One region of the Streptomyces sp. NTD91 genome, then DNA from elsewhere that is predicted to be linked to it. Evidence: riboswitches for the same ligand, from Rfam matches in the RefSeq annotation. Region 1 holds a riboswitch; the other holds the start of a gene.
The links. A riboswitch is a leader RNA that binds a small molecule or an ion and turns the genes downstream of it on or off. The one in region 1 is predicted to bind S-adenosylmethionine.

Region 1 (4,966 bases):
TCGGCTTCTTCGTCGGCCCGGTCATCGCGTTCCTCGTCACCAAGCGGATCTGCCTGGGTCTGCAGCGACGCGACCGCGACAAGGTGCTGCACGGCCGCGAGACCGGCATCATCAAGCGGCTGCCGCACGGTGAGTTCATCGAGGTGCACGAGCCGCTCAGCCAGGAGCAGCTGCACACCCTCACCGCGCACGAGCAGTACCAGCCGGCCGAGATCGGCCCGACGGTCGACGAGAACGGTGTCGAGCGCAAGGTGGGTGCCGGCGAGAAGCTGCGGGTGAAGCTCTCCAACGCCTACTACGGCGAGGACAACCAGATCCCGAAGCCGACCGTCGAGGAGTACAAGGAGATCACGAGCGGCCACGGCCACCACTGATCCCCACGTCGCCACGCCACGCCGAAGGGCCCCGTCCGGGTTACGGACGGGGCCCTTCGCGGTGTCCGGGGGTGGATAGGGTGGGAATCAACCACTGATTTCGTGTACGACACCCAGGAGCGGCTTATGAGCGCTGTGACCCCCGCTGGAGGCGACACCGCGGCGGGCCGTTCCTGGCCCGAGGTACTGAACGCCCTGCTGGAGGGCCGCGACCAGAGCGCGGACGCCACGGCCTGGGCGATGGACCGGATCATGCGCGGCGAGGCGACGGACGCGCAGATCGCGGGGTTCGCCGTCGCGCTGCGGGCCAAGGGCGAGACGGTGGAGGAGATCACCGGGCTCGTGCGCGCGATGTACGACCACGCGAACGTGATCGAGGTGCCGGGGGAGACCGTCGACATCGTCGGCACCGGCGGTGACGGCGCGAAGACGGTGAACATCTCCACGATGTCCTCGATCGTCGTCGCCGGCACCGGCGCCAAGGTCGTCAAGCACGGCAACCGGGCCGCGTCCTCGGCGTCGGGCGCGTCGGACGTGCTGGAGAAGCTGGGCGTCAATCTGAACCTTCCGCTGGAGCGGGTCCCGCAGGTCGCCGAGGAGGCCGGGATCACCTTCTGCTTCGCGGTGAGGTTCCACCCGGCGCTGCGTCATGTGGCTGCCGCCCGAGGCCAGTTGGGCATCCGCACCACCTTCAACGTCCTCGGCCCGCTGACCAACCCGGCGAAGGTGCGGGCGCAGGCCGTCGGCGTGGCCGATCTCCGGATGGCGCCCATCGTGGCCGGGGTCCTCGCCGAGCGCGGCAACTCCTCCCTGGTCTTCCGCGGCGACGACGGCCTGGACGAGCTGACCACGACCGGCACCTCACGGGTCTGGGTGGTCCGGGACGGGAAGGTCACCGAGGAGTCCTTCGACCCGAGGGACGCCGGCCTCGACCTCGTCCCCGTGGAGGCCCTGCGGGGAGCGGACGCGTCGTACAACGCGGAGGTCGCCCGGCGCGTGCTCGACGGTGAGCGGGGCGCCGTACGGGACGCGGTGCTGCTGAACTCGGCGGCGGCCCTCGTGGCCCTGCACCCGACGGACGCGCCGCTCACCGACCAGCTGCGGGCCGGTATGGCCGAGGCCGCCGAATCCATCGACTCGGGCGCGGCGAAGCGAACGCTGGAGCGCTGGGTGGCGGCCAGCAACGCCTGACCCGCCGCCGACGGTCGTCCCGCGATCCGGACACGGGTTGCGGGACGACGATCTTTTCCCTTAGGTTCCCGTACCAGGTCATGAGTGACAGCCATTCGGCCCCGGCCGGCTGTCCGGCAACCCTCCGTCCGTGGCGGGGTGCCCCGGGTGAGGACCAGGCCGTAGGCAGAGAGGTCTACGGCAAGCGCGGACCCCTCGCGCGCTGCTGAGAGCGCGGGACCAGGGGTCCTGGTCATCGAGGGAGCCTTCCGTGAGCAAGCGAATGCGATAGGGCCGCCGAGCCCCGCCTCCGCACACCCTTCTTCTCTTCTTCCTGCGCCCTCGGGCGTATGTCTCACGGGAGTTCACCCATGTCTGTCTTCACCGCTGCCGTCGACCAGTCCGTTTGTACCCTGCTGCCCGTTCTGGGTAGGGATGTCACCGTCCCGCTGGTCACCGGCGGCGAGGTCACCTACGCGGCCCTCGACTACGCGGCCAGCGCCCCCGCCCTGCAGCGCGTATGGGACGACGTTGCCGCCTACGTGCCGTACTACGGCAGTGTCCACCGCGGTGCCGGCTACCTCTCGCAGCTCTCCACCGACCTGTTCGAGAACGCCCGCAGGACCGTCGCCGAGTTCCTCGGCTGCCGCGCCGACGACCAGGTGATCTTCACCCGCTCGACCACCGACTCCCTGAACCTGCTGGCCCGCACGCTCCCCGCCGGCTGCCAGGTCTTCGTCTTCGAGACCGAGCACCACGCCTCCCTGCTGCCCTGGCAGGACGCGCGGGTGACCTACCTCGACGCCCCGCGCACCCCGCAGCACGCCGTCACGACCCTGGAGCGTGCCCTCGCCGACCGCCCTGTGTCCGGTGAAGGGGGGTACGGCCCGGCCCTGGTCTGCGTCACCGGCGCCTCCAACGTCACCGGCGAGCTGTGGCCGGTGCGTGAACTGGCCGCCGTCGCCCACGCGCACGGCGCCCGGATCGTCCTCGACGCCGCCCAGCTGGCCCCGCACCACCCGGTGAACGTCCGCGACCTGGACGTCGACTGGGTCGCCTTCTCCGGCCACAAGCTGTACGCCCCCTTCGGCTCCGGCGTCCTGGCCGGCCGCGCCGACTGGCTGCGCGCGGCCGAGCCGTACCTCGCGGGCGGCGGCGCCAGCCGCAAGGTGACCCGGCGTCGGGACGGTGGCGTGGACGTGGAGTGGCACGACAGCGCCGCCCGGCACGAGGCGGGCTCCCCGAACGTCATCGGCGCCTACTCCATCGCGTCGGCCTGCAAGGCCCTCACCGAGGCCGGCTGGGAGAACCTGGTCGCACGCGAACAGCATCTGGTCGCCAGGGTCCGTGAGGGCCTGGCCGAGGTGCCGCAGGTGAAGATCCTTTCCCTCTTCGGCGCCGACGCCCCGCGCGTCGGCGTCATCTCCTTCGTCGTCGAGGGCTGGAACAGCTCCCATTTCGCCGCGGCGCTCTCCGCCGAGTACGGCATCGGCGTCCGCGACGGCCTCTTCTGCGCCCACCCCCTGGTCCGCACCCTCCTCGGCAGCGACCCGCAGACCCAGGGCGCATGCGGTGCCCCCGAGTCCGCGCCGGGCGAGAAGTCCCTCAACGCCATCCGCGTCAGCTTCGGCGCCGGCACGCCCGACGAGCACGTGGACCGCTTCGTCGCCGCGGTGAAGGAACTGGTGTCCGAGGGCGCGAAGTGGACGTACCGCACGGAGGACGGCCGCTGCGTCCCGGCGGTGTGATCAGCGCCCCGCGGGCCGGGGCGGTCTTGGGACGATCAGTTGTCCAGGCCGATCGAGAAGGCGGCCTCCAGGTCGTGCTGGGAGTACGTCCGGAACGCGACATGCGTGTCCGTGCCCTCGACCCCGGGGATCTTGCTGATCCGGCCCGGGATGACCTCGGCCAGGTCGTCGTGCCGGCGGACCCGGACCATGGCGATCAGGTCGTACGTGCCGGTGACCGAGAAGACCTCGCTGACGCTCTCCAGCGCGGCGATCTCCTCCGCGATCTCGGGGATCCGGTCCACACTGGTCTTGATCAGAACGATCGCGGTGATCACGGCTGGTTCTCTCCCTCGAGGGCCTGAGCAGGGGTGGCCTTCACTCTAGTCCCACGGCCGTAGCGCACCCACGCGTAGCCGAAGCCGAGGCCGAAGCCGACCAGGTGGGCCAGATAGGCCACCCCCGGGCCGTCGGACGCGCGCCCTGCCGCCGCCCACTGCAGGGCCGCCCAGAACGGCAGCACGACCCACGCCGGGAAGCGGATCGGCAGGAAGAACAGGAACGGCAGGAGACTGGTGACACGGGCACGGGGGAACAGGTAGAGGAACGCTCCGAGGACCGCCGAGATCGCCCCGGAGGCGCCGACCAGCGACTGCTCGGAGGCGGCGTTGGCGGCCGCGTAGCCCAGCAGGGCCAGGTAGCCGCAGCCGAGGTAGAACAGGGAGAACTCGACCCGGCCCATCCGTTCCTCGGTCATCACGCCGAAGACGAAGAGGAAGAGCATGTTGCCGAGCAGATGCACCCAGTTCCCGTGCACGAACAGGGCCGTGGCCGGGGTCAGGGCCTCGCGCACCGGCCTGGCGAACAGCTCGGCAGGCACCACGCCCCAGCGCGCGAAGTACGTCCGCTGTGCGGCGAGCAGGGCGTCCCCGGTGCCGTACCCGGGGCTGAGTCCGGAGGCCGGGCCCAGGACGAAGAGCAGACAGCACAGGGCGATGAGGCCGTACGTCATGGGAGCCGAGGTGCTCCGGACCGCTCGCAGGGCCCTGCCGGCCGCCGTACTCCACTGGCTGATCATGAATACAGAGCATGACGTAACGGGATGCAAGCTGACAGACCGCCTCGCCGCCGTGGACGGATCAGCGGCGAGTCGCCGCCAGGCCGTAGGGTTACCGCCACACGTGTCGGCCCATGGCGCGTGTGTCCAGCACGAGCGATCACGAGAAGGAAGCGGACAGCGACGATGACGGTTCCCCTGCCGACCGCGACGACCCGATGGCGCTGCACCCTGTGCGGCAACCTCACCCGGTTCGACGTGACGCGTTCGTCCAAGGTCGTCGAGTACGTCCACCTCGATCTGGCCGGGGAGCCGACCGTGGAGGAGCGCGAGGTGGTCAGTGAGACCATCGAGTCGGTGCGCTGCCGCTGGTGCAACGCGGTGGATCAGGTGGAACTCGTGGACAGGCCGGGTGCCGGCTCCTGAGCGGAGCGGTGCCGGGCGGCGGAGTAGTGGGGTGTGACGGATGGTGGAGACCACAGGCGGGGGGCCGGGCGACGGCACCGCCGAGGTGCTTGACCGTCCGCTGCCCGAGGGCGTGCGCCGCCGGGTCGTGCAGATCGTCTCGGACGGTTTCGGCAGCCTGACCCTGTCGGAGCTGCCCGCCCAGCTGAGGCAGTACGCCCGCTTCACCCCCA
Region 2 (4,966 bases), on a different contig from region 1:
CACCACCGGGGTCCAGCCGGGCGTGCCGTAGGCCGCGTTGATCTCGTCGGCCACCCGCTGCACCGCCGCCGTGTAGTCCCGGTAGACGGCGAGGTCCTGCCGGGACGGATACGCGAACGCGACATGCACCACCCGCTCCCGCCACTCGGGGTGGTCCTCCAGCAGCTGTCGGTAGGCAAGCAGGCCGCGCACGATGTTCTTGGACAGCTCGGTGCGGTCGACCCGGACGAGGGTCCTTCGGCCCTCGCCGATCTCCTGGCGCAGCGCGGCCATCCGCTCCTCGACGTCCGGCTCGTGCGCCCGCTTGCGCAGGAAGTCCCCGTCCGCCCCCAGACCGTGCACGCCGATCCGCGTGTCCGCGGGCATCCCGGACTCGATGACCGCCTGCGCGCAGTTCCGGAACGCGTCCGCCCAGCGGTGTGTCAGGAACGCCACCCGGTCGGCCCCGAGCATGCCCGCCAGCAGCTGCTCGCGGATGTCCCCCGGGAGCAGCCCGAAGTACTCGGGCGGCGCCCACGGCGTGTGCGAGAAGTGGCCGATCCGCAGGTCCGGGCGCAGCTCGCGCAGCATCCCCGGCACCAGGCACAGGTGGTAGTCCTGGACGAGAACGGCCGCGCCCTCGGCCGCCTCCTCGGCCAGCGCCTCGGCGAACGCGCGGTTGTAGGTCTCGTACGACGCCCACTGCCGGCGGAACTCCGTGTCGAAGACCGGCTCCAGCGGGGTCTGGTACAGCATGTGGTGCACGAACCACAGGACCGAGTTGGCGATCCCGTTGTAGGCGTCGGCGTGCACGCGCGCGTCGATGTCCAGCATCCGCACCCGCTGCCCACCGCTGTCCTCGGCCGGCAGCAGGCCGCCGCCCGCCCGTCGTACGGCCTCGCGGTCGCCGTCGCCCAGCGCCGCGCACACCCACAGCGAGTCCGCGTCCGGGCCGATGGCCGACAGCCCCGAGACCAGCCCGCCGCCGCCCCGCTTGGCGCGCAGCGCACCGCTGTCGTCCACCGTGTACGAAACCGGGCCGCGGTTGGACGCGACCAGCACCTGAGCTCTCTTGGCAGCACCATCCGTGGAAGCCATGGTCCTCAACCTAGCCCCGCCCGGAAACGCTCAAACGTACGGCCGCGCCCGGCGCGCCGCCGTATACGAACGGTTCACGCCACCTTCCGTTCGGCGTACTCCGCGATCTCCACCATCGGCGGCCGCTCCTCGGTGTCCACCGAGTAGGTGCGCGGCTCGAAGCCGTCCTCGCCCCGCTCGAACTGGGTGAGACAGGGCCGGACCAGATGGCCGCGGGCCAGCCGGAGCTGGGCCGTGCGGTAGATCGCGGCGGCCATCCGGCCGAGGGCCTGGCCGTCCTGGTGGCGGTGCTTGCGCACGCCCACGTCCACCTGGGCCAGCGCGTCGAGGCCGACGAGGTGCAGGGCGTCCACCAGCATGCCGAGTTCCACGCCGTACCCGACGGGGAACGGCAACTGCTCCAGCAGGCTGCGCCGGGCCGCGTACTCGCCGCCCAGCGGCTGCACGAATCCTGCGAGCTGCGGCCAGTGCATGTTCAGCAGCGGGCGGGCCATCAGCTCGGTGACCCGACCGCCCTGCCCCCCGGTCCCGGCGAGCGGGCGGTCGTACATGCCCTTGACCAGGTCCACGCCGGGGTCGGTGAGCAGCGGGCCGACGGTCCCGGAGACGAAGTCGGCGGAGAAGTCCCTGAGGTCCGCGTCGATGAAGCAGATGATGTCGCCGCTGGTGACCAGCAGAGAGCGCCACAGCACCTCGCCCTTGCCGGGGACGGCGGGGATGCGCGGCAGGATCGCGTCCCGGTGCACGACCCGCGCGCCCGCGGCGGCGGCGACCTGGGAGGTGCGGTCGGTGGAGCCGGAGTCGACGACGACGATCTCGTCCACGAGCGGGACCTGTTCCACGAGGTCGCGGCGGATGACCGTGACGATGTCGCCCACCGTCTCCTCCTCGTTGAGCGCGGGCAGCACGACGCTGATCGTCTGCCCCGTGCGCTGCTTGGCGCACAGGATCCGGTGGAGCGGGCGATCGGCCACGGACCAGGAGCGGGTGGCCAGCCAGCGCTCGACTTCTTCCAGCACGGTCTGCGGCTCCTCACTGTTCGTGATCGCACGGGCTGCACCGTGTGATCCATCTCGCGGTTCGGACGACTATCTCAACTGTCCTGGCCTTCGGTTACAGTCTTGAACAACGCCGATGACCATCGCATGTCGGGGGTCAGCGTGCGTCGACAACCGCATACCGCTCATCCAGAGGGGCAGAGGGACACGGCCCGATGAAGCCCCGGCAACCCTCCAGTCGGTTCTCGTTCTCCAGCGAGGCTCCCGGCTAGGGAAGGTGCCAAATCCGTCTCACGGCGAGATGCGTCGTGAGGAAGATGAGGAGAAAGGGCCTCGCCTCACATGGCTGTGCAGACAGTTGCAAGCTCCAGCAGTTCCACCGTCGATCTCGGCCCTGCCGCGGCCCTGAGCTGTCGCGAGTGCGGTCACCGCGTCCCGCTCGGCCCGCTCTTCGCCTGCGAGGAGTGTTTCGGCCCGCTGGAGATCGCCTACGACTTCTCCGCCTACGACACCGAAGAGCTGCGCCGCCGCATCGAGTCCGGCCCCGCGAACATCTGGCGCTACGCCCCGCTGCTGCCCGTCCCGGCGGACGTGGCCGGCAAGCCGAACCTGAACCCGGGCTGGACCAAGCTCGTCAAGGCCGACAACCTCGCCCGCGAACTCGGCGTCACCGGCGGCCTGTTCGTCAAGGACGACTCCGGCAACCCGACCCACTCCTTCAAGGACCGCGTCGTCGCCCAGGCGCTGGAGGCCGCCCGCGCCTTCGGCTTCACCACCCTGTCCTGCTCCTCCACCGGCAACCTCGCCGGCGCCGTCGGCGCCGCCGCCGCCCGGGCCGGCTTCCGCTCCTGCGTGTTCATCCCGCACGACCTGGAGCAGGGCAAGGTCGTCATGGCCGCGATCTACGGCGGCGACCTCGTCGGCATCGAGGGCAACTACGACGACGTGAACCGCTTCTGCTCCGAGCTGATCGGCGACCCGGCCGGCGAGGGCTGGGGCTTCGTCAACGTCAACCTGCGGCCGTACTACGCGGAGGGCTCCAAGACCCTCGCGTACGAGATCTGCGAGCAGCTCGGCTGGCGGCTGCCCGACCAGATCGTCGTCCCGATCGCCTCCGGCTCCCAGCTCACCAAGATCGACAAGGGGCTGCAGGAGCTGATCAAGCTGGGTCTGGTCGAGGACAAGCCGTACAGGATCTTCGGTGCCCAGGCCGAGGGCTGCTCGCCGGTGTCCACCGCCTTCAAGGCGGGCCACGACGTGGTGCGGCCGCAGAAGCCGAACACCATCGCCAAGTCCCTCGCCATCGGCAACCCGGCCGACGGTCCCTACGTCCTCGACATCGCCCGGCGCACCGGCGGGGCCGTGGAGGACGTCACGGACGAGGAGGTCGTGGACGCCATCAAGCTGCTGGCCCGCACCGAGGGTATCTTCGCGGAGACGGCGGGCGGCGTGACCGTCGGCGTGACCCGCAAGCTGCTCGAGGACGGCGTCCTGGACCCGACGAAGACCACGGTGGTCCTCAACACCGGTGACGGCCTGAAGACGCTGGACGCGGTGGCCGGGACCGGCCTCACCGCCACCATCCGCCCGAACCTGGACTCCTTCCGAGAGGCTGGCCTCGCATGAGCGTGACCGTTCGCATCCCCACCATCCTGCGCACCTACACCGGCGGCCACGCCGAGGTGACCGCCGAGGGTGCCACCCTCGCCGAGGTCATCGAGGACCTGGAGAAGAACCACACCGGCATCGCCGCGCGCGTCCTGGACGACCAGGGCAAGCTGCGCCGGTTCGTCAACGTCTACGTCAACGACGACGACGTCCGCTTCGAGCAGGGCCTTGAGACGGCGACCCCCGACGGCGCCGGTGTCTCCATCATTCCGGCGGTCGCCGGCGGCTGATCATTACCTTGGGTAACCGTGGTTACTCATTGTTCATTGAATTGCCCCCTCCGTGAGAGAAGCGGAGGGGGCAATTCTGTGTGATTGAGCGCGGTAGAGTTGGGGAACGCGCTCCCGGGTCGACGGGTCGGGAGCCCTGCATTCATGCCGCGGCCCGACAAGAAGTAGCCAAAGTGCGCGGGTTTTATGCGGCTTTTGTGGCGCTTTGCGGGGCCCGACTTGCCCTGAAGTCGGGCGAATTCTCACCACATTCCGGACCGTTCCCGTCCAGAATTCTCGTCCGATTGACCTGTTGCAGACGGCAGTTGGACAGATACATTCAGCCGCGGTCGACGCGTTCCGGCGCACGCCCCCGACCGTTGGGGGGTGAGGTCTGACCCGGGTCCGCGAAGTGTGGATCTGTGCAAGGGCCAGTAATAGGGGAGTTAGGCATGGCTCAGGGCACCGTCAAGTGGTTCAACGCGGAGAAGGGGTACGGCTTCATCGCGGTCGACGGTGGTGCGGACGTCTTCGTCCACTACAGCGCGATTCAGATGGACGGCTACCGCACCCTGGAAGAGGGCCAGCGGGTCGAGTTCGAGATCTCGCAGGGCCAGAAGGGCCCGCAGGCCGACATGGTTCGCGTCACCGCCTGAATGTTTCTTTCCGAAGGGCCCGCACCTCGCACAGGGTGCGGGCCCTTCGCCGCGCCCGGACCGGGCCGCGCCGGGCGGCCGGGGTGCTCGCCGCCCGTGTTCGCGGACGGCTGACGGGGTGGCCGTACCCCCGTAGGCGCTTGCGCCCGTCCGTCACCCGGCCGCCACTCCTCGACGAGCCCGCTGCGCGGGCGCACCTTGCACTCGGGCATGCCGAGTGCTAATCATTGGCGTTAGCACTCTGAAGGTGAGAGTGACAGTGAAGGACCGGGTCGGTGAGGCCCGCAGGCCGGGTGGGGCAAGGAACCACAAGGTCGGCGAGCCGTCCGTCGCGGGCGCGGGCGCGGTCCGAAGGAAT

Region 2: another riboswitch for S-adenosylmethionine. It lies ahead of thrC (threonine synthase); the one in region 1 lies ahead of AC5WRT_RS09120 (aminotransferase class V-fold PLP-dependent enzyme).

The regions. Positions count from the first base shown of each region.
Region 1 is NZ_JCAJZW010000006.1:42,919-47,884, forward strand. Features, by position in the region: gene qcrB (cytochrome bc1 complex cytochrome b subunit) at 1-374, shown strand, start outside; gene trpD (anthranilate phosphoribosyltransferase) at 501-1,565, shown strand; SAM riboswitch class IV at 1,642-1,758, shown strand; gene AC5WRT_RS09120 (aminotransferase class V-fold PLP-dependent enzyme) at 1,916-3,292, shown strand; gene AC5WRT_RS09125 (Lrp/AsnC family transcriptional regulator) at 3,328-3,609, opposite strand; gene AC5WRT_RS09130 (rhomboid family intramembrane serine protease) at 3,606-4,349, opposite strand; gene AC5WRT_RS09135 (hypothetical protein) at 4,515-4,754, shown strand; gene AC5WRT_RS09140 (NYN domain-containing protein) at 4,795-4,966, shown strand, end outside.
Region 2 is NZ_JCAJZW010000001.1:438,302-443,267, reverse strand. Features, by position in the region: gene AC5WRT_RS02030 (alpha,alpha-trehalose-phosphate synthase (UDP-forming)) at 1-1,077, opposite strand, end outside; gene AC5WRT_RS02025 (glucosyl-3-phosphoglycerate synthase) at 1,152-2,096, opposite strand; SAM riboswitch class I at 2,258-2,399, shown strand; gene thrC (threonine synthase) at 2,418-3,701, shown strand; gene AC5WRT_RS02015 (MoaD/ThiS family protein) at 3,698-3,973, shown strand; gene AC5WRT_RS02010 (cold-shock protein) at 4,405-4,608, shown strand.